Regions from separate parts of the Simplicispira sp. GW247-4R2A genome, predicted to be linked through region 1. Evidence: predicted binding sites of a transcription regulator. Region 1 holds the regulator's gene; each other region holds the start of a gene.
What was found. Region 1 encodes sigma-54, which starts transcription at its own class of promoters, with help from an activator protein. Its sites were predicted from a motif close to TGGCANGNAANCTGCTTT; they were not measured.
Positions count from the first base shown of each region.

Region 2: AC07ZH_RS05925 (TorF family putative porin) is a predicted target of sigma-54. The motif match lies at 2,068-2,085, and genes of this name have one in related genera.
Region 3: AC07ZH_RS17935 (ANTAR domain-containing response regulator) is a predicted target of sigma-54. The motif match lies at 3,304-3,321, and genes of this name have one in related genera.
Region 4: cydP (cytochrome oxidase putative small subunit CydP) is a predicted target of sigma-54. The motif match lies at 2,760-2,777, and genes of this name have one in related genera.

Region 1 covers NZ_JBWKZM010000001.1:13,634-20,674, reverse strand. The annotation lists gene AC07ZH_RS00115 (THUMP domain-containing class I SAM-dependent RNA methyltransferase) at 1-1,003, opposite strand, end outside; gene AC07ZH_RS00110 (RNA polymerase factor sigma-54) at 1,146-2,711, opposite strand; gene lptB (LPS export ABC transporter ATP-binding protein) at 2,714-3,484, opposite strand; gene lptA (lipopolysaccharide transport periplasmic protein LptA) at 3,481-4,155, opposite strand; gene AC07ZH_RS00095 (thiol:disulfide interchange protein DsbA/DsbL) at 4,306-4,944, opposite strand; gene AC07ZH_RS00090 (SPOR domain-containing protein) at 4,998-5,645, opposite strand; gene argS (arginine--tRNA ligase) at 5,666-7,041, opposite strand, start outside.
Region 2 covers NZ_JBWKZM010000005.1:180,452-187,492, forward strand. The annotation lists gene AC07ZH_RS05915 (ProQ/FINO family protein) at 1-341, opposite strand, end outside; gene AC07ZH_RS05920 (YifB family Mg chelatase-like AAA ATPase) at 401-1,951, opposite strand; gene AC07ZH_RS05925 (TorF family putative porin) at 2,123-2,866, shown strand; gene glnK (P-II family nitrogen regulator) at 2,896-3,234, shown strand; gene AC07ZH_RS05935 (ammonium transporter) at 3,269-4,708, shown strand; gene AC07ZH_RS05940 (SMP-30/gluconolactonase/LRE family protein) at 4,818-5,786, shown strand; gene AC07ZH_RS05945 (hypothetical protein) at 5,932-6,162, shown strand; gene AC07ZH_RS05950 (substrate-binding periplasmic protein) at 6,192-7,041, shown strand, end outside.
Region 3 covers NZ_JBWKZM010000033.1:351-7,391, reverse strand. The annotation lists gene ntrB (nitrate ABC transporter permease) at 1-303, opposite strand, end outside; gene AC07ZH_RS17945 (CmpA/NrtA family ABC transporter substrate-binding protein) at 321-1,565, opposite strand; gene AC07ZH_RS17940 (flavin reductase family protein) at 1,925-2,467, opposite strand; gene AC07ZH_RS17935 (ANTAR domain-containing response regulator) at 2,656-3,291, opposite strand; gene AC07ZH_RS17930 (branched-chain amino acid ABC transporter substrate-binding protein) at 3,481-4,641, shown strand; gene AC07ZH_RS17925 (L-serine ammonia-lyase) at 4,867-6,285, opposite strand; partial or broken gene hpnC (squalene synthase HpnC) at 6,532-7,041, opposite strand, start outside.
Region 4 covers NZ_JBWKZM010000013.1:98,579-105,619, reverse strand. The annotation lists gene AC07ZH_RS10805 (chloride channel protein) at 1-481, opposite strand, end outside; gene ssb (single-stranded DNA-binding protein) at 642-1,199, shown strand; gene AC07ZH_RS10795 (sigma-54 interaction domain-containing protein) at 1,260-2,609, opposite strand; gene cydP (cytochrome oxidase putative small subunit CydP) at 2,806-2,991, shown strand; gene AC07ZH_RS10785 (cytochrome ubiquinol oxidase subunit I) at 2,996-4,552, shown strand; gene cydB (cytochrome d ubiquinol oxidase subunit II) at 4,646-5,782, shown strand; gene cydX (cytochrome bd-I oxidase subunit CydX) at 5,824-5,940, shown strand; gene AC07ZH_RS10770 (cyd operon YbgE family protein) at 5,942-6,256, shown strand; gene AC07ZH_RS10765 (PaaI family thioesterase) at 6,429-6,893, shown strand; gene mnmA (tRNA 2-thiouridine(34) synthase MnmA) at 6,909-7,041, opposite strand, start outside.

The DNA of each region.
Region 1 (7,041 bases):
CGCGCGCGTTTTGGCCGGCGGAGCCTGCCGCAGCAATGCGCTCGCCGTACGGTGGGTTGAGCAGCATCACGCCCGGCTGCTCGCAGGGCGGCATGCGCTGCAGGGCGTCACCGCCGCGCAGTTGCACGGCCCGGGCGACACCAGCGCGCTCGGCGTTGTGCTCGGCAAAATCGACCATGCGGTGTGAAATATCACTGCCAAATATGCCTGTAGGGCAGGTGGTTATTGCGCTGGCAGCTTCTTCTTTGATAGCACCCCAGACATGCATCTGGAATGGCAAGAGCTTCTCAAAGGCAAAGCGCCGTTGCAGGCCCGGCGCAATATTGCAGGCCATTTGTGCCGCTTCGATGACCACCGTGCCGCTGCCGCAGCACGGGTCGTAGAGCGGCAGGGGCGCATCGCCCATCGGATTCCAGCCGGTGGCGGCGATCATGGCGGCGGCGAGCGTCTCCTTGAGCGGGGCGTCGCCTTTGGCTCCGCCTTCCTTGACGTTCCGCCAGCCGCGCTTGAACAGCGGCTCACCCGAGGTGTCGATGTAGACCGTAGCCTCGTCGGTGGTCAGGTGCAGGTGCACGCGCACGTCGGGCCACTGGGTGTCCACGTCGGGGCGCACGCCGGCCTTGGCGCGAAAGCGGTCGGCCACCGCGTCCTTGGTGCGCAGCGCGGCAAAGTTCAGGCTGGTCAGCGGGCTGTGCTGGGCCGTGACTTCCACCTTGAAGCTCTGGCGCGGCGTGAACCAGATCTCCCAGGCAATGCCGGACGCCAGGGCGTAAATATCGTTCTCGTTGCGGTACAGGCCCTGGGCCAACTGCACCAGCACGCGCTGCGCCAGGCGGCTGTGCAGGTTGAGCAAAAGCGCATCGCGCCAGGAAGCCTGCAGCAGTACGCCGCCACGGCCCACAAGCAAATCGTTGCCGGTGAGGCCAGTGATTTGGTGCACCTCGTCGGCCAGAAAGCCCTCGACGCCGGCGGCGCAAGGGAGAAATAGATGAAGTTGATTCATAGGATGACTGTTGCGTCGTGCAACCACCGCTGCCACCAGCAGCCAAACGCCAGTGCCACCGTGGAACCGGCTTTGCCGGGCCAGGGGTGGCGTCCCCCTCCCGCAGGAGAGGGGGATGGCGCGCAGCGCCGCAGGGGGTGTTTCATGTCAGCGCCTTGCGCAGCGTGGTGGTGGGGATCTTCAGCGCTTCGCGGTATTTGGCCACGGTGCGGCGCGCGCATTCGATGCCCTGCTCCTTGAGCATGTCGGCAATCTGGCTGTCCGAAAGCGGTCTGGCCGGGTTCTCAGCGGCGACGAACTGCTTGATGAGCGCCCGCACCGCCGTGCTCGACGCATTGCCGCCCGTATCCGTCCCCAGACCCGAGCCAAAGAAAAACTTGAGTTCGTAAGTGCCCTGGGGCGTGGCCATGTATTTCGCGGTGGTGACACGCGAGATCGTCGATTCGTGCAGCCCCAGCTCGTCGGCAATGTCGCGCAGCACCAGCGGGCGCATGGCCAGTTCACCATGCACGAAGAAGTTCTTTTGCCGTTCGACGATGGCGCGCGAGACGCGCAGGATGGTGTCGAAGCGCTGCTGGATGTTCTTGATGAACCAGCGCGCCTCCTGCAGCCGCTGCTGCAGCGCGTGGTGGCCGTCGCTGCCGCGGTGGCCGCGCAGGGCGCCCGCGTAAATGTCGTGCACGCGCAGGCGCGGCATCACGTCGGGGTTGAGCTGCACGGAAAACTGCGCGCCTCCTGTGCCGACACGGCGCACCAGCACGTCGGGGACGATGGCATTGCGCTCCACATTGGCAAAGCGCCGGCCGGGGCGGGGTTCAAGGCTGGCAATGAGGGCCATGGCCGCACGCACGGCGTCTTCGCTGGCGCCACACAGGGGGGCCAGGCGCCGCACGTCGCGCCGCGCGAGCAGGTCAAGCGGCTGCTGGCAGATGGCAAGCGCGGTCGCGAGTGTCTCGGCGTGCTGCGCCTCCTCGTGCCGAAGCGCCTGCAGCTGCAGGCGCAGGCATTCCGCCAGATTGCGCGCGCCGACACCGGTGGGCTCCAGACTTTGCAGCAGCGAGAGCGCCACGGTGAAGCGGTGCACCAGTTCTTCGGCCTCCTCCGCATCGCCCCCGGCCAAACCGGCGGCCAGTTCCTCGAGGGGGTCTTCCAGGTAGCCGTTGTCGTTCAAGGATTCGATCAGGAAGGAGAGCGCTGCACGGTCAATATCGGAAAGGCGCAGCGACAGCGCCTGGCGGTGCAGGAAGTCGGTCAGCGAGCCATGCTCCTGCGCGCGGTCCAGCGCGTCGCCCACGCCTTCGCCTTGGTCGCTCTGCTGGCGCGCGGGGGCGTCGCCGCCCCATTCGGCATCGTCAGGCGCCAGGTCGTACGTGCCATCGCCCGACCAATCCAGCAGCTCATCCGCTCCGGAATATTCCGAATCATTTTGGCTCTCGGCGCTTACTGCACTTGGGATTTCAGCTCCCGAATACGTAGCACTCTCGATGGGCGCATCATCAGCCTGCACGGGCATGTCGGCCTGCAGCAGGCCAAACTCCTCGCGCGGCGCCTCGTCGCTCTCGCGTTCCAGAAACGGGTTGTCGTCGAGCATCTGGTCGACTTCCTGCCCCAGCTCCAGCGTCGAGAGCTGCAGCAATCGGATGGATTGCTGCAACTGCGGCGTGAGCGCCAGATGCTGCGAGACGCGCAGCGACAGGCCGGGTTTCACGGCTACATCCGGAAGTGCTCGCCCAGGTACACCCGGCGCACTTCGGCGTTGTCCACGATGTCGGTCGGCGTGCCCTGCGCCAGCACCTCGCCCTCGCTGATGATGAAGGCGTGGTCGCAGATGCCCAGCGTCTCGCGCACGTTGTGATCGGTGATCAGGACACCGATACCGCGCGCCTTCAGGAAACCGATGATGCGCTGGATCTCGATCACGGCGATGGGGTCGATCCCGGCAAAGGGCTCGTCCAGCAGAATGAAACGCGGCTGCGTGGCAAGGGCCCGTGCAATCTCCACGCGGCGGCGCTCACCGCCCGAGAGGGCCACCGCTGGAGAGTCGCGCAGGTGTTCCACGCGCAACTCTTGCAAAAGCTCGGTCAGGCGCTCTTCAATGGCCGCCTTGGCGAGCGGTTTTCCCTCCTCGTTCTGCTGCAGCTCCAGCACGGCGCGCACGTTCTCCTGCACCGTGAGTTTGCGGAAAATGGAGGCTTCCTGGGGCAGGTACGACAGCCCCAGGCGCGAGCGCCGGTGGATCGGCATGTGCGCCACCGAATGCCCGTCGATCAAGATGTCGCCCGCGTCGCAGGGCACCAGGCCCACGATCATGTAGAACGAAGTGGTCTTGCCCGCGCCATTGGGGCCGAGCAGTCCGACGACCTCGCCCTTGCGCATGCTGAGGGACACGTCCTTGACCACCTTGCGGCCGCCGTAGGATTTCGCCAGATGCCGCACCTCCAGCAGGCTGGTCGCACTGCTGGCCTGCGCTGGTGCCGTCACTTCGCGTCGCCGCCGAGGCGGTTGCTGGGACGCAGAAGGGGGTTGGCGTCCGAGGCTGGAGCGGCGGCTGCTGCTGGCGCGGCGTCACGCGGCGCGAGGACAGCCCGTACGCGCCCTGTACCGTCCCCCGGCTTTTTGCCCGTGTTGCGGCCGTCCACGGTAAATACATCGGTCAGGTTGTTGTAGACGATCACGTCGCCGGTAATTTCATCACTCAAATCACCCCCCCGGTAACGGCGCAGCTCGGCCTGATGGACGAAGCGCACGGTATCGGCCTTGCCGTTGTATTCGATGGTTTGCGCCTCCCCCTCGATGAACTCTTGCAGGGCGCTTGGCGCCGTGTCGCGCTTCTGGCGGAAAAACGCGCGCTGACCAGCACCACCGGTGACCGTTCCCGACTGGTAGCCGTCGGCGTCCTGGTGCACCTCCAGCCGCGTGCCGCGCAGCACGATGCTGCCCTTGGTCACGACCACCTTGCCGGTGAACACGCTGGTCTGTTGCAGTTCGTCGTGCCGCAACTGGTCGGCCTCGATGTTCATGGGCTGGTTGCGATCGGCCTTCTCGGCGAACACCGGCGCCGTGGCAAGCACCCCCATGGCGGCGAGCACCCATGCGATGAGCTCGACGGGTCGCACACGAGAAAAAGGAGACGGCAAGAAAAGAGAGAACATGCGAAGAGTGTCAGTAAAGGGCACGCCAACGCAGGGTGAACACTGCTGGCCTTTGGCGGCACGAATCTTGCAACCATTGTGCCATGCACGGGCAAAAAAATGCCCGCAGCGTCCGCGGGCATTACAGGGAAGACAGCCCCGGTTGCGAAATCAGCCTTTGGCGACCAACGCTTCGACCACTTTGAGCATTCCGGTCAGGCTGCCGGCCATGCTGCCATCGGTGTAGTAGCGCCCTGCCACGCCCATGGAGGGAACACCCTCAACGCCGTAGGCGTCTTGCAATTGGGACACCTTGCGGACCTCATTGGAGACTGTGAAGGAGTTGTACATCTCCTTGAACTTGGCCAAATCCATGCCCGGCTGCTTGGCGATCCAGGCAAAAATGCCATCGTCCTTGGAGAGATTTTGCTTCTCGACGTGAATGGCATGAAACACCTTGGCTTGCAGTTGGTCTACCTTGCCCAAGCCTTCAAGGGCGTAGTACAACTTTTGCTGAGGGGCAAAACTCGCGTTGAAGGCGATCGGGACGCGGCGAAACGCCATGGTTTTGGGCGGCGTCTTGAGCCAGGCTTCCAGCGTGGGCTCGAATTCGTTGCAATGCGGGCAGTTGTACCAGAAGAACTCGATCACCTCGACCTTGCCGGCGGGGGCCTCGACGAGCGCGGGCTTGGAAAGGCGGGTGTAATTCTTGCCTTCCGTGGGCGCAGCGCCCTGTGCCCAGACTGGCAGAGACAGACCTGACGCCGCCAGCAGGGTGGCCGAGGTGGCGGAAAACTCTCTACGGTTCATTCAATACGCTCCTGATGGGTGTTTGCTGTGGGATGGAGAGCCGGCGCGAAAGTTCAGCGCTGTACGCGCACCAGCGCCGACTCGACGCCAGCGCCATCGAGCTTCTCCTTGAGCTGCTCGGCGTCTACGCGCTTGACAAAGGGGCCAATGCGCACGCGGAACACGGTGCGCCCGCTCTGCTCGCGCTCGTTCACGCGGGCCTCCCACCCCAGCATGGCAAGCTTGGCGCGCTGGGCGTCGGCGTCGCTCTGGGTGCGAAAGGCTCCGGCTTGAACAAAGTAGTCAAACGGATCGACAGATCCCGCAGCCGTTGGTGCTGCCGCGCCGGCTGCGGGCACCGACTTGCCTGCACGTGCCTTGGCCAAGTCGCCCAGTGGATCACTGGGCACGGGTGCCGGGTTGGCTGCTGCCGGGGCCGATGCCGGGGTCGATGCGGGGGCCGCAGCAACACCAGCGGCCGGGCTCGCCGTGGCAGGCGCAGGCCGCACGCTGCCTTTGCCATACAGCGGCAAATTCGGGTCCCAGTTTTTGTTCTTTTGCTCCTCGGCATTGTCCTGATCGGAGCTGCGGATCGCCCCCTTGTTCAGAAAAGGCACCGGTACTTTGGTGACATACACCGCCACGCCCAGCGCTACGCCCAGGCCGATCAGCAGGCCAATGATGAGACCAACGATGGTTCCGCCCGATTGATTCTTTTTCATATGCTCGCCGTGGTTCCGATTCACATTCTTCGTGGCGCCGAGACGCCGAGCACCGCCAGGCCATTGTGCAATACCTGCGCCGTGGCGGCGACGAGCGCCAGACGTGCGGTTTTCACACGCTCGTCGTCCACCAGGATGCGCTCGGCATCGTAGTAGCTGTGGTAGCTGGCGGCCAGGTCGCGCAGGTAAAAGGTGACGTCGTGGGGCGCCTCGCCTTCGGTGGCTGCGGTGAGCATCTCGGGGTATTTGGCCAGTTGCAGCATCAGGGCCTGGGCCTGCGGGCCGTCGAGCGGCGAAAGGTCCACGTCCGCCAACGTCGCAACGTCGCCACCCCAGCCCGCCAGCACCGAGCAGATGCGGGCATGGGCATATTGCACGTAGTACACCGGGTTGTCGTTGTTCTTCGCCACCGCCAGGTCGACGTCAAAGGTGTATTCGGTATCGGGCTTGCGGCTGAGCAGGAAGAAGCGCACGGCGTCCTTGCTGGTCCACTCGATCAGGTCGCGCAGCGTCACGTAGCTGCCAGCGCGCTTGCTGATCTTGACCTCTTCGCCGCCTTTGACCACGCGCACCATGGTGTGCAGCACGTAGTCGGGGTAGCCCTGTGGAATCCCCACGTCGGCCGCCTGCAAACCAGCGCGCACCCGGGCAATGGTGCCGTGGTGGTCGGTGCCCTGGATATTGACCACCTTGGTGAAGCCGCGCTCCCATTTGGCGATGTGGTAGGCCACATCGGGCACGAAATAGGTGTAGGTGCCGTCCTGCTTGCGCATGACGCGGTCCTTGTCGTCGCCGTAGTCGGTGCTCTTGAGCCACAAGGCGCCGTCCTGCTCGTAGGTCTTGCCGTTGGCGATGAGCCGGTTCACCGTGGCCTCGACGCGGCCGCTGGTGTACAGGCTCGATTCGAGGTAATACTCGTCGAAATGCAGGTTGAAGGCCTGCAAATCCTTGTCCTGTTCGTTGCGCAGGTAGGCCACCGCAAACTGGCGAATGTTGTCGTAGTCCTCCACATCGCCGTTGGCGGTGAACTCACGATCATCGGCCTTGACGGTGGCACGAGCCTTGAAAGCCTCGGCTATGTCGGCGATGTAGTCGCCGTTGTAGAAGTTCTTGGCCAGCGGGTTGTCGCTGTCGGTGGGCCAGCACTCGTCACCGGGCTTGAAGCCCTTGGCACGCAGCTGCGTGCTCTTGGTCAGGGTGTCAATCTGCACCCCCGCATCGTTGTAATAGAACTCGCGGTGCACGTCCCAGCCCTGGGTGGCAAACAGGTGGCACAGGGCGTCGCCCAGCGCCGCTTGGCGACCGTGGCCCACATGCAGCGGGCCAGTCGGGTTGGCCGAGACGAACTCCACCAGCACCTTGTCGCCACGCTTAGGCTGCATACCAAAGCGCGTTC
Region 2 (7,041 bases), on a different contig from region 1:
TTGAGCGCGTCTTTCTCAAACGCCTCGGGGTGCGCGGCCATCAGGTCCTGGAAGATGCCGCGCTTGAGCGGGCGGAACACCGCGCCAAAAAGCTGCGGGTAGAGTGCGGCAAGCTGCTCCAGCGCGGGCGGCACCGGGCGCGGCGCGCGGCGCTGGGGCGCGTCGGCGCCAGGGGCCGGTGCATTGCCGCCAGCGCGGTTGCCACGGCCCCGGCCGCCGCGTGCTTTGCGGGCTGGGGGTTGCGTGGCAGCAGCGCCGTCCCCGGCGTTCTGCGCCTGCGGCACTGGCTCGGCAACGGGCGTCAGGTCTTGGGACTCAGCGGGAGCAGCGTTCTCGGTCATGGCAGTCGGCGTTGGGAAAAACCCCCGATCATGCCAGTGTGCGCATGGCCTTTGCGTTTTCAAGCCCCGCGCAGGGCGCGCCGGTACTGCATGGCTTCGGCCACATGGGCCATCTGCGTGGCCTGTGCGCCGGCCAGGTCAGCAATGGTGCGCGCCACTTTGAGGGCGCGGTGCGTGGCCCGGGCCGACCAGCCCAGGCGCGCGGCGGCGGTTTGAAGGAACTGCGCGGCCGCAGCGTCGAGCGCAATCTGCGTATCGATTTTCTGCCCCTGCAGCGCCTGGTTGGCGCAGCCCTGGCGCGCGAGGGCGCGCTCGCGGGCCAGCACCACCCGCTCGCGAACCAAGTTGCTGGCTTCGCCCGGCGCTGCGCCGAGCAAATCGGTGGCGGGCAGGGCCGGCACTTCAATGTGCAGATCAATGCGGTCCAGCAGCGGGCCGGAGAGGCGCGCCTGGTAGCGCGAAACCTGGTCGGGTGAGCAGCGGCAGGCGCGCTGCGCCGAGCCCAGAAAGCCGCAGGGACAGGGGTTCATGGCCGCGATGAGCTGAAAGCGCGCCGGAAACTCGGCGCGCTGCGCCGCACGGGCAATGGTGATGTGGCCGGTCTCCAGCGGCTCGCGCAGGGCCTCCAAGGCAGCGCGCGGAAACTCCGGCAGTTCGTCAAGGAACAAAACGCCGTGGTGTGCGAGCGAAATCTCGCCTGGCCGGGGTGGCGAACCACCGCCCACCAGCGCCACGGCGCTGGCCGTGTGGTGCGGGCTCGACGTAGGCCGCTCGGCCCAGCGCTCAATGGCAAAGCGCCCGGCCAGGCTGGCGACGGCGGCGCTCTCCAGCGCTTCCTGCACCGTCATGTCCGGCAGGATGCCGGCAAAGCGCTGCGCCAGCATGGATTTGCCCGAGCCCGGCGGCCCCATCAGAAGCAGGCTGTGGCCGCCGGCCGCCGCGATCTCCAGCGCGCGCCGGGCCGCGGCCTGCCCTTTCACGTCGGCGAGATCAAGGTAGTGCGCATGCGCCTGCGGCGCCTGGTGCGCCATGCGCTCCCAGCCCGCATCGGCTGGTGGCTCGGCGTCCGGCGGGGTGGGCAGGAAGGCGCGCACCACATCCAGCAGATGGCGCGCGCGCCAGACGGCGCTGCCGGGCACCAGTGCGGCTTCTTCGGCGCTGCCCGGCGGCAGCACCAGGCGCACGCTGCTTGTGCTCTCGCCTTGCGCGCCGGCGGTGTGCAGCGCCAGGCTGGTGGCCAGGGCGCCGCGCACTGCGCGCAGTTCGCCCGAGAGCGAAAGCTCGCCGGCAAATTCCCAGCCCGCCAGCCGCGCGGCATCGATCTGCCCACTGGCAGCCAGGATGCCGAGCGCAATCGGCAAATCAAAGCGCCCCGAATCCTTGGGCAGATCGGCCGGCGCCAGGTTGACGGTGATGCGCTTGTTGTGCGGAAACTCCAGCCCCGCGTTCTGCAGCGCCGAGCGCACGCGCTCGCGGGCCTCTTTCACTTCCACCTCCGCCAGGCCCACCAGCGTGAAGCTGGGCAGGCCATTGGCCAGGTGCACCTCCACGGTGACCGGCGGCGCGCGCAGCCCCAGCAGGGCGCGGCTTTGCACCAAAGCAAGACTCATGAGCGGTTTTCTCCCCATTGCAGTGCACGCTCTGCGCTGCGGCGGCGGCCTGCGGGCCACTGTCCGAGAGCGTTACGGCGTGTTGCAGCGAAGCATGCCACAGGAAGAAGCCACGCTGGCACGCTCCCTGCTTAAAGGGACTATCCCCAACGTTCCGCTCCCGGAGGACCCATGACCCACGCATCCCTCAAGACCTTTGCACTCCCACTTGTTGTGGCCTTGGCGGCCGCCTTGCCCGTGCTGGCCAGCGCGCAACTGAGCGGCAATATCGCGCTCACCACGAACTACAAGTTCCGCGGGCAGGACCAGGACACACACAAAAGCACAGCGGTCAAACCCGCCATCCAGGGCGGTTTCGACTACGCCTTTGGCGAGTCGGGCTGGTATGTCGGCAACTGGAACTCCAGCGTGAACTGGCTGCCCAGCAACTCCATCGAGATGGATTTCTACGGCGGTTACAAATTCAAGGCCGGCGCGTTCGACATTGACCTGGGCGGCCTGCTCTATGCCTACCCCGGCAATGCGAGCGGCAACACCACCGAGCTCTACGGCGCGGCCACCTGGGGCCCGCTCACGGCCAAGTATTCACACACGGTGTCGGATGACTATTTCGGCTGGGCCGGTGCCAAGGCCGGCTCGGGCTTGCGCGGGCGCAACACGGGCTATTTGAACTTTGCCTTCGCCCAGGAAGTGGCGCCCAGCACCACGCTCAAGGCCTCGGTAGGGTTCACGCGCTTTGCCGGTGACATCAAGGACACCGGCGTGCCCAACTACATGGATTATCAATTCGGTGGCGCCTACGACTTTGGCAGCGGCCTGAGTCTGGCGGCGGCCATTGCGGGCGCCAACAAGAAGTCCTTCTTCGGTGACGTGAACAAACCACGTTTGCTGCTGACCCTGACCAAGACGCTCTGAATGCGCCCGTATCTGAAAGGAAACATGACATGAAAATGGTCACCGCCATCATCAAACCCTTCAAGCTCGACGAGGTGCGCGAAGCCCTCTCGGACATCGGCGTGCAGGGCATCACGGTCACCGAAGTCAAGGGCTTTGGCCGCCAGAAGGGGCACACCGAGCTGTACCGGGGCGCCGAGTACGTGGTCGATTTCTTGCCCAAGGTAAAGATCGAAGCGGCCGTGGCCGACGATCTGGTGGAGCGCGTCATCGAAGCCATCGAGGGCGCGGCCCGCACCGGAAAGATCGGCGACGGCAAGGTCTTTGTCGCCGCGCTGGAACAGGTGGTGCGCATCCGTACCGGCGAGACCGGCCAGGAAGCGCTGTAGAGCGCCGCCCTTCCATCCAACCGAGAACACCACCATGAAAAAATTCCTTGCTTCTCTCTTGCTGGGGCTCGGCGCGCTGACGCTGGGCCCGCTGGCCCTGGCACAGGCGCCAGCGGCCACCGAAGCGGTGTCCAGCGCGCCTGTCGCCGCCCCTGACGCCATGCCGGCTGCGGCTCCTGCGGCCCCGGCCGCGGCGATGGCGGCCGAAGCGGCGCCCGATACCGCTCCTGCAGCCGCGCCCGCGCCCAAGCTCGACTCGGGCGATACCGCCTGGATGCTGACCTCGACTCTGCTCGTCATCCTGATGGTGATTCCGGGCCTGGCGCTGTTCTACGGGGGCCTGGCGCGCTCGAAGAACATGCTCTCGGTGCTGGTGCAGGTGTTCGTCATCTTCTCGCTCATCACCGTGCTCTGGGCCATTTACGGCTACAGCCTGGCGTTTGGCGGCGAGGGGCAGTTCTTCGGCGGATTCGACAAGCTGTTCCTCAAGGGCATTGCGCCAGACACGCTCTCGGGCATGTTGCCAACCATCCCTGAATACGTGTTCGTCGCATTCCAGTCCACCTTTGCCGCCATCACGGTGGCGCTGATCGTCGGCTCGTTCGCCGAGCGCATGAAATTCACGGCGGTGCTGATCTTCGCCGTGCTGTGGTTCACCCTGAGCTACATCCCGATAGCGCATATGGTCTGGGGTGGCGGCCTGCTGGGCAAAGATGGCGCGCTGGATTTTGCGGGCGGAACCGTGGTGCACATCAACGCCGGTATGGCCGGCCTGGTGGGCGCCTACATGGTCGGCAAGCGCGTTGGCTTCGGCAAGGAGGCATTCACGCCGCACAGCCTGACGCTGACCATGGTGGGCGCCTCGCTGCTGTGGGTGGGCTGGTTTGGTTTCAACGCGGGTTCTGCTGGCGCGGCCAATGGTTCGGCAGGTCTGGCCTTCATCAACACCACGTTGGCGACCGGCGCCGCCACACTGTCGTGGCTGGCCGGCGAGGCGCTGCACAAGGGCAAGGCGTCGATGCTGGGCGCGGCCTCGGGCGCGGTGGCCGGCCTGGTGGCCGTCACGCCAGCCGCGGGCTTCGTCGGCCCCATGGGCTCCATCGTGCTGGGTCTGCTGGCCGGTCTGGTCTGCTTGTGGGGCGTGGGCGGCCTGAAGAAGAGGCTGGGCGCCGACGACGCGTTTGACGTGTTTGGCGTGCACGGTGTGGGCGGCATTCTGGGCGCCATCCTGACGGGCGTGTTTGCCTCGCAAAGTCTGGGCGGCACCGGTGGCCTCACCCCCGACACCTTCGCCATGGGCGCGCAAGTGTGGATCCAGTGCAAGAGCGTCTTGATGACGCTGGTGTGGTCGGGTGTGGCCGCCTTCATCAGCTACAAGATCGCCGACCTTCTGGTGGGGCTGCGCGTACCGGAAGAAGCCGAGCGCGAGGGCCTGGACATCACCTCGCACGGCGAGACGGCCTACAGCCGCTGAACGCAGGCGCATCGCCGCTGTGCAAGAGCCCGCCTTTCGAGGCGGGTTTTTTTATCGGCGCTTCCCTGCAGGAATAATCACCGACTCCACAACCTTCGAGAGTCAAGCCATGGCATGGCGCGCATTGGGCAGTCCCATCTGCGAACTGGGCGAATCGCCGTTCTGGCAGGCGGGCGACGGTCGTCTGTATTGGGTGGACATCGCCGGCCGCGCAGCCCTGCGCGTCGACCCCGCGACCGGCGCCGCCGAGCGCTGGCCACTGCCCGATGAGCCCGGCTGCATGGCCCCCGCGCGATCTGCAGGCACAGCCAGCGGCTGGGTACTGGCACTGCGCAGCGGCATCTACCGCGCACGGCGCTGGGGCGGCGAGCTGGTGCGCATTGCACGGCTCCCCTACGACCCGGCGCACGAGCGCGCCAACGACGGCAAGTGCGATCCATTGGGGCGCTTCTGGGTCGGCACGCGCGACGAACGGTCTGGTGCCAGCACGGGACACGGCCAGGCAGCCATGTACTGCATGGACGCGCGCTCTGGCACGGCGCAGGTGCAAAAAATGTGGGGTGGCGCGGGCACGCTCAACGGCCTGGCCTGGTCGCCCGACCAGCGCACGCTGTACTCGGCCGACACGCCGACGCACCGCATCGAGGCGCGCGACTGGGAAGCGGCGGCCAACACCCTGGGCCTGGCGCGCGCACTGCACCAGTTCTCACCAAAGCCACCCGGATGGACCCCCGGCACTGCAGGCTACGGCGGCCGACCCGATGGCGCTACGGTGGACATCGACGGCAACTACTGGTGCGCCCTGTACGAGGGTGGCCGGGTGCTGCAACTCTCGCCCACTGGCGAGGTGCTGCGCGAGATCGCCACGCCGTTCGCCTGCCCGACCATGGTCTGTCTGGGCGGGCCAGAGCTGCGCACGCTGTTCGTCACCAGCGCGCGCCACGGCCGACCGGAGGATGAACTGGAACGCACGCCGCTGGCAGGCCAGGTGCTGGCGTTGCAAGAACCGGTCGCGGTTCCCGGGCTCCCGGTGAACGCATTTCAGGAGGCTGCGCTCCTGCCGCAGGAGGTCGATTGAAACCATCTAAAACAATAGCTGTATACGCATGCCCCATAAGCGCTAGAGGCTATTTTTTATTGAAATTTTCCCTCGGATTGCGCTCCCCGTTCCCGATGCACTCCGCATCGCCTCTTGGCGCCCGCATGTCGCCACGGGGCAGACCATGCCACGCCTGACGCTACACGCCGTGAATGAGGGCGTGGTGGCCGTCCACCTGGCCAGCGGCGAACCTGTCGGCCACCTCAAACGCATTGGCGGTGTGTGGAAGTTCAAGGCCATGGGCTACGAAGACGGCAGCCTGGTACCAGGCGGCGGGCCGCTCACCCACCAGCACAACCGCTGCTTCGCCACCCTGGACGAGGCCAGCATCACCGAGGGCCTGCTCGAAGATTAATTGGGGTCAGACCCCAAAACCCCACGAAGATGCCCGCATTGACCTCGCGGGCGGGGCATCGGATACTGAACAAGGGCCGGCAGCAAGCCCACACACCGCCCTTCAACCCATCCTTCGACCGCATGGCCGTACCGACTTCCTTCAGTGCCACGGGCATCTGGCGCCGCTTTGCATGCCTGGCGGCGCTGTGGTGCTGGGGCGCGGGCTGCGCAGTGGCCGCCGATGGTGCGGTGCGCGTCCTCACCGAAGAATATCCGCCCTACAACTACACCGATCACGGCAAGCTCACGGGTCTGAGCACGGAAGTGGTCGAGGCCGTACTCAAAGAACTCAAACTGCATGGCGAATTCCAGTCCATGCCCTGGGCACGTGCCTATGAAACGGCGCACGGCACACCCGGCGTTCTGATCTACAGCATTGGACGCACGCCCGAGAGAGACAAGCTGTTCAAATGGGTAGGCGTCATCGCCCCCACCAACTACTACCTGTTTGGTCAACCCGGCAGGGCCTACAGCATCGACTCGCTGGAGGCCGCGAAGAAGTACCGCATCGCCACGGTGAATGAAGATGTGGGCGAGCAGTTCCTGATGACCCATGGGTTCGTCAAAGGCCAGAACCTCCAGCCCAGCGTGAAGTACGAGCTCAACTACGAAAAGCTCAAGCTTGGCCGTGTGGACCTCTGGATCATGAACGAGCTGACCGCCAGCTACCTGGCACGCCAGGCGGGCGACAACCCGGCCAAGACGCTGGCTCGGGTGTACCGCATTCCCGAACTGAGCGGTGAGGGCTACTACATGGCCTTTGGCAAACAGACGCCCGACGCCACCGTGGAGCGCTTCCGCCAGGCGCTCGAACACTTCAAGCGCAGCGGCGGCTACG
Region 3 (7,041 bases), on a different contig from region 1:
GAACGGGTCGGCAAACAGCTCGCGCGCCTGCTGCCAGGTAGCGGCCGGGCCGGGAATGCTGGCGCCCGTGCCGGCCGACACCAGCGCCCACACGCCCAGAAGCAGCGCAAAGCCGCACAGCGGCGGCAGCACCGCCAGCCAGAAGGCGCGGGACAGCAGCGGGCCGCGTGGGGTGTCTTTAAGGTGTTTTTGGCCTCTAGCGCTTGTGTTGATTGCGCTAGAAGCTATATTTTTGATAGCTCCGGAGTGTGTAGGCGCGCTTGCTGCGGCTTCGGGCGGGGAATGGAAAACGGCGGCGACCATGGGTGGGCTCCTAAGGGTCAGGCGTGAATCTTGAAACTGTCGGCGTACCTGGCGGGGTCTTTGCCGTCCCACACCACGCCGTCGATCAGCGTGCTGCTGCGCAGCTCGCTCTTGGGCAAGGGCGTGCCGCTGGCCGCAGCGGCCTGCTTGTAAAGGTCGATGCGGTTGATGGCGCGCGCCACGCCGGTGTAATCGGGGTGGTCTTTCAGCAGGCCCCAGCGCTTGTGCTGCGTCAGGAACCACATCCCGTCCGACAAATAGGGGAAGTTGACCGCGCCGCCGTCGTAGAACTTCATGTGGTTGGGGTCGTCCCAGGTCTTGCCCAAGCCGTTGTCGTAGCGCCCCAGGATGCGCGGCGCAATCGTGTTCACCGAGGTGTTCACGTACGACTTGGCGGCAATGGTCTGCGCCATGCGCGTCTTGTTGGCGGCGCTCTCGTCGATCCAGCGGCTGGCCTCCAGAATGGCGGCCGTCACCGCGCGGGCGGTGTTGGGGTACTTCTGGGCGAAGTCAAAGGTGGTGCCCAGCACCTTCTCGGGGTGGTCCTTCCACACGTCCTGCGAGGTGGCGGCCGTGATGCCCACGCCGTCGGCGATGGCGCGCGCGTTCCAGGGCTCGCCCACGCTGAAGCCGTCCATGTTGCCCACGCGCATGTTGGCCACCATTTGCGGCGGCGGCACGACGATGCACTTGACGTCCTTGAACGGGTCGATGCCGCCCGACGCCAGCCAGTAGTACAGCCACATGGCGTGCGTGCCGGTCGGGAAGGTCTGCGCAAAGGTGTATTCGCGCGGCTCTTTCTTCATCAGCGCCGCCAGGCCTGCCAGGTGGGTCGCGCCCTTGTCGGCCAGCGCTTTGGAGAGCGTCAGCCCCTGGCCGTTGCGGTTGAGGGTCATCAGCACCGCCATGTCCTTCCTGGGGCCGGCCAGTCCCAGGTGCACGCCGTAGACAAGGCCATACAGCACGTGGGCAAAGTCCAGCTCGCCGTTGACCAGCTTGTCGCGCACCCCGGCCCAGCTCGCCTCCTTGCTGGGGATGATGGTCACGCCGTACTTCTTGTCGAAGCCCAGCACCGAGGCCATCACCACGCTGGCGCAGTCGGTCAGCGGAATGAAGCCAATCTTCACTTCCTTCTTCTCGGGGGCGTCCGAGCCCTGGGCGTGGACCAGCGCGCGCAGCGCTGGGCTGATCCCCACGGCGCCCACGGCGGCGGCCTGCAGCACGGTGCGGCGGGGCAAGCGGGATGTCAGAAGATCGGTCATGGGGTTCCTTTTTGCGTTGGGCCAATAAAAAAGGCGTCCTCACGCTGCGCAGCGCCGCAAGGGGCGGCAGACGCGCAGGGTGGGGACGCCTTTGTCCATTGAACGGTTGCCTCCACCCGCCATTGGGTGGTGCCGCCGTATTGACCCCGAAGGGTCTGTAAGCACTATTGCAAGGCTTGTGCCAGGTGGTGGGCGGAGTGCTTGCTAGGGGAAAAGGACTGCGAGGCGCTTGGTTCCAGAGCGCTGGGGCTGGCCTCTTGCGAACCGGGTGCGTGGGGATGCACCGGAGTTGTGCGCTGCACCATGGGAGCGCGGGAGCGACGAAGATCGGAAATGGCCCGCCTGAACCGCTGGGCCGGCTAAACGCCCGGTGGCAGCTTGGAGGCCATCATCTTCTTTCGGTCGATCCTGTCGCCATCGACGATGAACGTTCCGTCCCCCACGGCGTGAACCGTGCGCTTTTCCGTGCGTCCGGTATCGAGGTAGGCGGCCACCGCCTTCAGCACGACAATGGGGTGCTTCTGGATGAGGTCGACGACCCGGCACTCGATGTTGGCGAGGCATTCCCTGATCAAGGGCGGCCTGACGTGCTTGGCCGGCACGGGCGTGAGCCCCAATTTGGAAAACTTGTCCGTGTCTGCCCCGGAGCATGTCCCGATGCCGACCACCTGGTCCAGGAGGTCAACGGTGGGGATCGCAATCACGCATTCCCGGGTTTTTCGCAACGCCGCGAAAGAGTGGTTCCACTCCCCCGTGGCGATGGCGAACCTCGGAGTGAAATCCAGCACCATGGTCCAGGAAATGGTCATGACGTTGTGCTTCTCCCCATCATGGGTGGTCACGAGGACCACGGGCCCCGATTCCATCAGAGTGAAAGCCTTGCCCAGGTCAAACTGCTTCATGAGAGCCCCTCCGTGCGCGTTCGATATTACCCGTGGAAACCCAAGGCGCCGCTCCGGCGTGTTGGCGCACAGTCCCGGTTGGCAGCAGCGCAGTGCCTGCGGCGCTCACAACCCCCCCTGCTTCAATTCGTCGGGCATGTGAGGGGGACATGCAAAGGCATGGGGCGGCCCCTTGACCACGGTGGTTCTCACCCCAGCAAATCCACCATCTCCAGCATCCGCCGCGCCACCTCGCCCAGCTTCAGCCCCTTTTCCATCGCCGTCTTGCGCAGCTTCTCATAGGCGGCGGGTTCGCTCAGGCCCTGGCGCTGCATGAGCAGGCCTTTGGCGCGGTCGATGGTTTTGCGGTCTTTCAATTCGCTTTTGGCGTCGGCCAGTTCGCTGCGCAGGGCTTGTTCGTGGGCGAAGCGGGCCAGGGCAACGTCGAGGATGGGGCGGATGCGCTGGGGCGCCAGGCCCGCCACGACGTAGGCGCACACGCCCGCGGCCACGGCGTCGCGCACGTGGGTGGTGTCGTCGTCGTTGGTGAACAGCACGATGGGGCGGGGCGCATCGCGCGTGGCCATCACCACATGTTCAAGCGCGTCGCGGGCTTCGCTTTCGGCGTCCACGATGACCAGATCGGGCTGGAGCTGCGCCAGGCGTTCGCTCAGGAAGGTGTCGGCCGGCAGCACGGCGACGAGGTTGAGGTTGTTTTCCAGCAAACCGATGCGCAGCATGCGCGAGCGCTCGGCCAGCCGCAGGGCGTGCCGGTCTCGCGGGTCGGCCACGGCGAGTTCGGGGGCTATCACCACAATGCGCAGCGCTTGTTTGTGTTCGTTCATGGTGGGCAATGCGAAGCAAGAGTCGTGCCACGCGGGGCCGACAAATGCCTTGATCTGCTGGAACAAAGGCACTGGCATGGCAATTTGTTACGGTTGATCACATTTTCTAATACAAGGGCTAACCCCCGCGCACAGCCGCCGCTGCACGCCGTATACCTACCCCATTCAATTTTTCAGCCGACCGACTCCATGACCCAAGACCTGAATCGCCGCCAGTTTTCTGCCGGGCTTGTGCTGACACCCTTTGCTGCAGGTGGTCTGCTGGCCGGCTGCAGCCGCATACCCGACACGGTCCGCATCGGCGTGGCGCAGCCGCTGAGTGGCCCGATTGCCGCGCTGGGGCAGGATTTGCTCAACGGCGTCACGCTGGCCGTCAAAGAGCTGAATGCGGCGGGTTTCAATGTGGACGGCAAGCAGGTCACGCTCGAAGTGGTGTCGGTGGACGACAAATCCGACGTGGAGACGGGCAAGAAGGTGGCGCAGCAGCTGGTCGATGCCGGGGTGGTCGCGGTGATCGGGCATCTAAACTCGGGCGTCAGCATTCCGACCGCGCCCATTTACGCGGCCCACGGCATTGCGCAGATCGCTATTTCGACCAACCCCAAGTACACCGAGCTGGGCTTTCCGACCACGCTGCGCATGGTGGCCAACGACAACTTGCAGGCCGCAGCAATTGCGTCATTCTCTGCTGAGCAGTTGGGTGGCAAACGCTATGCCGCGGTCGATGACGGAACGCCCTATGGCAAAGACCTGGCCAATGGCGCCGCCAAGCGCCTCGAAGCCGCGAAAAAGAGCGTCGCGCTGCGCCAGTCGTTCGATGACAAGACGGTGGCCTTTGATGAGCTGGCCGCCAAGCTGAAGGCTGAGAACATCGACGTCATCATCTCGGCGCTCAACGATTTCCAGGTGCTGGCACTGCTCCAGGCACTCAAGAAGATCAACTACACCTCCGTGCGCCTGTTGGGGAGCGATACCGCCAAAACCACCGACATGATCAAGGGCGACGGCATCATCGACGGCCTCTACGCGACGTCGCCGGTGCTGGAAGCCAAGGAATTCACCGCCGGCCCGCAGTTTCTTGAAAAATACGGCGCCGCTTTTGGCAAGCCCCCGGCGTACGGCGGCCATTATTCCTACGACAGCATGTACGTGCTCTCGCAAGCGCTGCAACTGGCCAAGTCGGCCAAGCCCGAAGACATCACGGCGGCGCTGCACAAGATCAACGGCTACGCCCCCGTCACCGGCACCATGAAGTGGGACGAAAAGGGCGAGCAGCGCTACGCCGCCGTGGGCGTGTACCAACTGCGCCGCGGCAATTGGGAGCTGCGCATGCGCTCCGACCGCTGGTAAAAGCACACCCGCACCGGCCCATTGCAGCGCCCCTTGGGGCGCTTTTCGCTTGTAGAGATGGGAATGCAGCGTACGCCACCCAGGACGTATGAAGCGAGCGCGCCAGAAGCCAGCAACCACCGCGCAAGGGCCGCCCCGCCGCGCTGGTGGTGTCCCCCTTCCGCATCGTGCAGCGATGCAAGAGAAGGGGGAAGGCGCGAAGCGCCTCAGGGGGATGCACCTAATTCAACACTCAATGACATTCACCGCCAGCCCGCCGCGCGAGGTTTCCTTGTAGCGGCTCTTCATGTCGGCGCCGGTCTGCACCATGGTGCGGATCACCTGGTCGAGCGATACCTCATGCCGGCCGTCGCCCCGCAGCGCCAGCCGCGCGGCGTTGATGGCCTTGATGGCGCCCATCGCGTTGCGCTCTATGCACGGAATCTGCACCAGGCCGCCCACGGGGTCGCAGGTCATGCCCAGGTTGTGTTCCATGCCGATTTCGGCAGCGTTTTCCACCTGCGCCGGGCTGCCGCCCAGCACCGCGGCGAGCGCGCCCGCCGCCATGCTGCAGGCCACGCCGACTTCGCCCTGGCAGCCGACTTCGGCGCCTGAGAGCGAGGCGTTCTTTTTGTACAGGATGCCGATGGCGCCAGCAGTGAGCAGGAAATCGAGCACGCCCTGCTCGTTCGCACCGGGCACAAAGTTGCGGTAGTAGTGCAGCACCGCCGGAATCACCCCGGCCGCCCCGTTGGTGGGGGCGGTGACCACGCGGCCACCGGCGGCGTTTTCTTCGTTTACCGCCATGGCGTAGAGGTTGACCCAATCGAGCATGGCCAGCGGGTCGCGCAGCGCAGCCTCGGGGTGGCTGCACAGGCTTTTGTGCAGCTCGGCCGCACGGCGGCGCAGTTGCATGCGCCCGGGCAGGTGGCCGCTGGCTGCGCAGCCGCGCGCTACCGAGCCGGCCATGACGGTCCAGATAGCGAGCAAGCGGCTGCGCACCGCCTCAGGGCTTTGCCGCTGCGCCTCGTTGGCCGCCATGAGCTGCGCTACCGAGAGGCCGCTGGCGCTGCACTGCGCCAGCAGTTCGGCGCCGCTGGCAAAGGGGTACAGCGCGGGCGCCGTGCTGGGCGCGGCGGCGTCGGCGCTGGCGTTGACCACGCGCTGGCCCGCCGCGTCGACGACGAAGCCGCCGCCAATCGAATAGAAGTCGCTGACCAGCAGCTCTTCGCCCGCCGCGCCCAGCGCGGCAAAGCGCATGCCATTGGGGTGCAGCGGCAGGCTTTTGCGGCGCATCAGCACATGCTCTTTTTCGACAAAGCGCACCGGGTGCTGGCCCAGCAGCGAGAGGCTTTGCGAGCTGCGAATGGCTTCGATGGCCGGGGCGATGGCCTCGGGGTCGATGCGGTCGGGCTCATGGCCGGCCAGGCCCAGTAGCACCGCGCGGTCGGTGCCGTGGCCGATGCCGGTGGCCGAGAGCGAACCAAACAGCTCGACGCGCACGCCATGCACGGGCGCGAGCCCCATGGCCGATTGCAGTTGGCAGACAAACTGGCGCGCGGCAATCATGGGGCCGACGGTGTGCGAGCTGGACGGCCCGATGCCGATCTTGAACAGATCAAAGACGCTGACAAAGCTGTCCGCAGGCGCGCAATCGTGGGTCATGAAGCGAACGGGCCAGAACGCTGGCCCGTGAAAAAGTGGCAGTGCGCGCACAGTACGCACGCCGCCGCCGCCGGGTATGCGCGCTTACCCTGATGCGCCACGCTGGGCGCGCCCCAACGGCCGATGCAGACACAGAGCGCGCTATAAAAAAACTAGCTTCTAGCGCATAGTGGATAAGCGCTAGAGACCAATTTGATTCAAAATTTTGGCGGTCAACAGCGTCTGCTTGTTGCCCATGAAACTTGCTTACATCGCCATGGCGCGCACCAGCAGCAGGGGCGCGTCCCAGGCGCGGATGCGTGGGCGCTGGCTGAGGCAAGCGCCGTGCAGTGCGTCGATTTTGTCGAGCACGCGCAGGCCACCCTGGACGACCAGGCGCAGCTCCCAGCCCGCACGGCCGGGCAGGCGGTGCACCAGCGGCGCGCCTTGGTCCATGCAGCGCCGTGCCCAGCCGGCCAGCTCGGCCACCAGGCGGTCGCTGGCGGGGGTGCGCGGTTGCGCCAGCAAGTCCGCCGCCCGCAGGCCCAGCGCGGTGGCGTCGGTTTGCGGCACGTACCAGCGCTGGCGGGGCAGGTCCACGCTGAGGTCTTGCCAGAAGTTGATCAGTTGCAGCGCCGTGCAGATGGCGTCGCTCTGCGCCAGCGCCTGGGGGTCGTTCACACCGTACAGGTGCAGCAGCAGCCGCCCCACGGGGTTGGCCGAGCGGCGGCAGTAGTCGAGCAGCTCGGCTCGGTCAGCGTAGGGCTCGGCCGACTG
Region 4 (7,041 bases), on a different contig from region 1:
TGCCCGAATGCGGCCCTAGCCAGCGCCTTGCATGGCGCATGACGCCGGCGGCGATTTGCACCGAAGGCCCTTCTTTGCCGACTGACATGCCGGCCAGGAATCCGGCACTTCCCAGCACCAGCTTGGCCAGCGTGAGGCGCAGCGACACGAAAATGGAACGCTCGGCTTCGGCAACTGCCGGGTCTAGTGCAGCGATCACCTGCGGTATGCCCGAACCCGCCGTGGTGGGCGCAAAACGGCGTGTCGCCCAGACAATCGCCGCCGACCAGGTGGGAATCCACACCAGCACGGCCCATCCACCCTGCCAGTGGTACACCCGCTGGAAATACGCGAAGGCCTGGTTGGTCAAAAAGGTAAATGCCACGACGCTCAGGCCAGCGATAACGGCGTAGGCGAGTACCACGGTGCGGTCCAGCCACAGCCGGCCGCTGGAGAACTCGCGGCGCAGGTTTTGCAGAATGTCGGGCTGATGGTGGTGCATGGTAGAGAGTGGCGGCGATCCTGCCAACGGGCTACACGCTGCCTTTGACTTTGATTGTGGCACGCATGCCCTCGCCGGACGGCTTGCGGCACAATGTCGGGCCCTACCAGCGCTGGCCGCAGCGCATGTTTCCACCTCCCCAATTCCTGCAGGTCCCACCATGGCATCCGTGAACAAAGTCATCATCGTCGGCAACCTGGGCCGCGATCCCGAAATGCGCACCTTTCCCAGTGGCGACCAGGTGGCCAATGTCACCGTGGCCACCACCGACAAGTGGAAAGACAAGCAGAGTGGTGAGATGCGCGAAGCCACCGAATGGCACCGCGTGGTGTTCAATGGTCGTCTGGCGGAGATTGCCGGCCAGTACCTGCGCAAAGGCTCGCAGGTCTATGTGGAAGGGAGTCTGCGCACGCGCAAATGGACCGACCAGGCTGGTGTGGAAAAGTACAGCACCGAAATCCGCGCTGACCAGATGCAGATGCTGGGAAGCCGCCAAGGCATGGGCGGACAAGGCGGCGGTGGCCAGCAAGGTGGTGGCTACGACGATGGCGGTTACGGCGGCGAGCCGGGCGGTGGCTTTGACCAGGCCCCCCGCCGCGCCGCGCCTCCGGCCCAGCGTCCTGCAGCGCCTGCACCTCGTCCTGCCCCCCCAGCACCAGCCCCAGCGCCGCGTGCGGCCTCGGGGTTTGACGATATGGATGACGATATTCCGTTTTGAGACCGGGCAAAGCCAATTCTTGTGGATTGAAGCCAGCCTCCCTACTGGGGAAAGCGGGGTTCAGCTAGACCCGATTGCCGATGGCGATGCCCCTGGCGTTTTCAGTTCCCGCAACCGGCGGTAGAGTGAACGCTCGCTGATCCCCAGTTGGGAAGCCAGTTCGGCTCGACTGCCGTGGTGGCGTGCCAGGGCTTGGCGCAGTGCGTTGTCGTGCAGGGGCTGCGTCGGCACCGGCATTCTTGCTGGCGCGCAATCGGCTGGCGCCAGCGCCTTGGGCGAGCGCAGGCCCGTGTCCAGCGCGAGCTGCACATGCTCGATCTCGATGCAGTTGCCATCACACAGCAGCGTGGTGCGCTCCAGGAGGTTGCGCAGTTCGCGCACATTGCCGGGAAAGGGCTGGCGCTCCAACAGCGCAAGGGCGGCCGGGCTGACGGAAAACTGCCGCGGTGCGGCCACCCGCGCGAGCAGTGCCGGAACCAGCAGCGCGATGTCGCCCGTGCGCTCGCGCAGCGGCGGCAGTGCAATGGGGAAGGTGCTGAGCCGGTAGTACAGGTCTTCGCGGAACCGCCGCTCGTCGACCATGGCGCCCAGATCGCGGTGCGTGGCCGAGACCACGCGGATGTCGGCATGCCGCAGCTCGGTACTGCCTACGCGGCGGTAGGTGCCGGTCTCCAGCAGGCGCAGGAGCTTGACCTGCATGGCCAGCGGGATGTCGCCCACTTCATCGATCAACAGCGTGCCGCCGTTGGCTGCTTCGACCAGCCCGTCGCGGGCATGGGTCGCGCCTGTGAAAGCACCACGTTCGTGGCCAAACAATTCGGATTCGAATAGCGTCTCGGGAAGACTTGCGCAGTCCACGGCGACCAGGGCATGTCCGGCGCGGTTGCTCGCCTCATGCACGGCACGCGCCACCAGCTCCTTGCCGGTACCCGATTCGCCCAGCAGCAGTACGTTGGCGCTGGAGGGCGCGACACGCGCCACCAGTGCCAGCATGCGTTGGAACGCCCCGGAGCGGCCTATCAACGCAGCCGCTTCTGGCTGCGCCCCGGCCATTCGCAGCGACTCCATCTTCTCGACGAAGAAGCCCGGCCCGCCTTGCGGCCCGGGCAGAGGCGATAGCTCGATGTTGACATACGCCTCGCCGCGTGGCGTATGGTGCAGGTGCAAGACGCGTTCGCGCTGGCCCGAGTGCAGGGACTGCGCGAGGGGGCACGATTCGCCTGCCTGGTCGCAAGGCACGGCGAAATGGTGGGACACCTCATGGCAGGTCCGGCCCACCACGCTGCCCTGTGCGCTGAACTGCCGACGGTAGGCGGCGTTGGCCGCAAGAATGCGGTACTGTGTGTCCAGCAGGATATGCGGCTCTGGAAGGCCTTCGAGGAACGCGGTGAGTTCGGGCAAGGGGTGCATGGCAGCGGTTCCGGTCGTACTGCCATATGGCAGCGTGTGCAGCTGCCATTTTCTGCCAGTTTGGCAGTTGCGCCTGCGAAGAGGCGGACGCAGATGCTTGCGCAAGGTTTTAGATCTTTGATTTTCAAAGGGTTTTTTGTGCCAGAAGATTGGCACGAATCTTGTTTCCATTGTGTCCTTGCACCCCTACCGCACCATGCAATTTCACGACCGATCCCTGATCCGCAAATTGGCCGTTGTGCTGGTGGTCAAGGTGCTTGTGCTGACCGGCCTGTGGTGGGGGTTCGTGCGCGAACAGCGTTTGCCGGTTGATGCGCAGGATGTCGCCGCGCAGTTGCTGGGGGCGCCGCCCAGCCCAATTTCAAAATCCGTTCAGGAGTAGCCCCGTGATCTCAGAACAACTGGTGGATCTGTCCCGGCTGCAATTTGCCGCCACGGCTCTGTACCACTTCCTTTTCGTGCCGCTGACGATTGGCATGGTGTGGCTGCTGGTCATCATGGAGAGCGTCTATGTCATGACCGGTAACGTGATCTGGAAGGACATGACGCGTTTCTGGGGCAAGTTGTTCGGCATCAACTTTGCGCTGGGGGTGACCACCGGCATCACGCTCGAATTCCAGTTTGGCACCAACTGGGCCTACTACTCGCACTATGTGGGCGACATCTTCGGCGCCCCCTTGGCCATTGAAGGGCTGATGGCCTTCTTCCTCGAATCGACCATGATCGGCCTGTTCTTCTTTGGCTGGGATCGGCTCTCGCGCACGCAGCACCTGATGGTGACCGTGCTGATGGCGGTGGGTACCAATCTGTCGGCGCTGTGGATCCTGATCGCCAATGGCTGGATGCAGAACCCGGTGGGCGCTGAGTTCAGCTACCAGACCATGCGCATGGAGATGACCGACTTCTGGGCCGTGCTGTTCAACCCCGTTGCGCAGGCCAAGTTCGTGCACACCGTCTCGGCGGGCTATGTGACGGGGGCGATGTTCGTGCTGTCCATCTCGTCCTGGTACCTGCTCAGGGGCCGCGACATCGAATTTGCCAAGCGCAGCTTTCGCGTGGCGGCGGCGTTTGGCCTGGCCAGCGTGTGCTCGGTGATTGTGCTGGGCGACGAGTCGGGCTACACGGTGGGCGAGGCCCAGCAGACCAAGATGGCGGCGCTTGAAGCCATGTGGGAAACCAAGCCCGCACCAGCAGGCCTGACGCTGGTGGCCGGTATCGACGAAGCGGCGCAGAAGAACGACTGGGAAATCGAAATCCCCTGGGTGATGGGCCTGATCGGCACGCGTTCGACGACCCAGCAGATTCCAGGTATCCACGACATCAAGGCGAAGAACCGCGAGCGTATCGAGCGTGGCATCCACGCCGTGGCAGCCCTGGAAGCGTTGCGCAAGAACTCGGGCGATGCGGCGGCCAAGGCCCGCTTCGAGCAAGACAAGGCGGATTTGGGCTTTGGTCTGCTGCTGAAAAAGTATGTCGCCGATGTGCGGGAGGCCACGCCCGAGATCATCCAGAAGGCGGTGGACAGCACGGTGCCGCGCGTGACCCCGATGTTCTGGAGCTTTCGCGTCATGGTGGGGCTGGGCTTTCTGATGCTGGCGCTGTTTGGCCTGGCGTTCTGGAGCACGCTCAGGACGGGCTTCGGCCCGCCGCGCTGGCTGCTGCGCGGGGCGCTGATCATGCTGCCCGCGCCCTGGATTTCCTGCGAGCTAGGCTGGTTCGTCGCCGAATATGGCCGCCAGCCCTGGACGATCTACGGCGTATTGCCGACCCATCTGAGTGTTTCGACCCTGAGTCTGAACAGTCTCTACGGCTCGCTGGCCGGCTTCATCGGCTTCTACACCGTGCTGCTGGTCGTCGAGATGTCTCTCATGGTGAAGTTCGCCCGCATGGGCCCGGGCAGCCTGGGTACCGGCCGCTACCAGCAAGAACCCATCCACGCCTGAGGAGGAAACCATGAACCCGCGCTCCCATCTTCGTTCGCAGCCCTCCGAGAGAGTGCAAGCCGCCCTCGGGATGGCTTGGCAGGAGTCTTGACCATGTTTGACTACGGAACCCTCAAAATCATCTGGTGGCTGCTGGTGGGCGTGCTGCTGGTGGGCTTTGCCATCATGGACGGCCACGACATGGGCGTCGGCACGCTGCTGCCTTTTGTGGGCCGCAGCGATATCGAGCGGCGCACCGTGATCAACACCGTCGGTGCCCACTGGGAGGGCAACCAGGTCTGGTTCGTCACAGCGGGCGGGGCCCTCTTTGCGGCTTGGCCGCTGGTCTATGCCACCGCCTTCAGTGGTTTTTATTGGGCCATGATGGCCGCGTTGTGGGCCCTGTTTTTCCGCCCTGTGGGCTTCACCTACCGCAGCAAGATCCAGAACACCACCTGGCGAAGCACCTGGGATTGGGGCTTGTTCGTTGGCGGCTTCGTTCCTCCGGTGATTTTTGGCGTGGCTTTTGGCAACCTGCTCCAGGGGGTGCCGTTCCAGTTCGATTCCCTGCTGGTCTCCACCTACACCGGGAATTTTTGGCAACTGCTCAACCCGTTTGCCCTGCTCGTGGGCGTGGTCAGCAGCGCCATGCTCACCCTGCAAGGCGGGGCCTATCTGGCGCATCGCACCGAAGGTGTAATCCAGGCACGTGCGGTCAAGGCTGCGGGCGGCGCAGCGCTGGTGATGGTGGCCGGCTTTGTGGCCGCCGGTGTCTGGCTGCAATGGATTCCGGGCTTTCGCATCAGCTCGGTGGTCGATCCGTCCGCCCTGCCCAACCCCCTGGGCAAGACGGTGGTGCTTGAGACGGGCGCCTGGATGGCCAACTACGCCATACAGCCGCTGCTGTGGCTGCTGCCGGCCCTGGGCATCGTGGGCGCCCTGGCTGCGGCCGGGCTGTTGCGGGCGCGCCGCACGCTGACCGCCTTTGTCGCATCGTCGCTGGCGATCGTGGGCGTGATCGGTACGGCGGGCGCCTCGATGTTTCCCTTTGTCATGCCCTCGAGCACCATGCCCGCCGCCAGCCTCACCGTGTGGGACAGCGTTTCCAGCCACCTCACGCTGGGCATCATGTTCTGGGCCACCCTGATCCTCATGCCGCTGATCGTGCTCTACACCTCATGGGCCTACAGCGTGATGCGCGGCAAGGTCACTGCGGCCTACATCCGCGAGAACGAACACGGCGCTTATTGATCCCGGTGCATCACCCTGACGCACAACAAGGAGCCTGAACCATGTGGTATTTCGCCTGGATGCTTGGCATCGGCTTTGCGGTCTTGCTGGCCATTCTCAATGCCCTGTGGGGCGAGAACGAAGAGGCGCGCAGGGCCTCGCTCGGGCGGGACGGGTGATATGGCAGCCCCGACCTCCGAGGAGCCGGCGCTGCCGCCACGCGCTGACCGCCCAAGCACCAGCCGCGTGCACCTGCCCAGCCTGCTGGCTGCGCTGGCCATCATGCTGGTGGGCAGCGTGTACCCGCTGCTGCTGGCCGATGCGCAGGGCAAGGCAGACCACGCCCTGGCCTTGGCACTGTTCTGGGCCATGAGCGCAGGCCTGGTGCGCGGCGTCGGCTTTGTTCCGCGGTGGGCGCTCTGGCGCTGGCTGTTCTCGGGCTGGGCCTGCACCTTTGCGCTGCTGCTCGCCGCTTGGCTGCGCTGGGGCGGCTGAGCCGCTGTTGTACCGCTTGCGCTGTGCATGCCCCGCAGCGGCACGGGTGCCGTGTGCGTGGGGTCACGCTTTGCACAGATGGCCAACCACAGTGTCAACACCGATGCCGGCGTGCACGGCTGCAGCTACGCGGCGCAAACCATGTGACCTATTTGCAAACCCAAGAGAACCCATGAAAGCCTTTCAAGACTATTACCCCGAAAACGTCTCGCACTGCTATGGCTGCGGTAGCCAAAACCAGCACGGCCACCGTATTCGCACCTTCTGGGAGGGCGATGAAACGGTGACCCGCTATACCCCGCAGGCCTGGGAAACCTCGGTGCCGGGCTTTGCCTATGGTGGCCTGATTGCCTCGCTGATCGACTGCCACAGCACCGGCACGGCCGCCGCCGCGATGTACCGCAGCGAGGGCCGCGAGATGAGCTCGCAGCCCGCATTCCGCTTCGTGACCGGCTCGCTGCATGTGGATTTCAAGAAACCTACGCCCATCGTGGAGCTGGAGATCCGCGGACGCGTCAAGGAAATCAAGGGCCGCAAGGTGGTGGTGGAGACGACCGTGAGCGCCAACGGCGTAGTCACCGCACGCGGCGAGGTGGTCGCGGTGCAAATGCCTGAGGATTTCGGCACACCGCGCTGAGCGCGAGGTGCTGGTTCAGGGCGTGTGCACTGTCGCGCTCTGAATCACCCCGCCGCCCAGGCAGACCTCACCGTCGTAGATCACGGCGCTTTGCCCCGGCGTCACAGCCCACTGGGCTTCGGGGAAGCGCAGTGCAAAACCGTCGGGC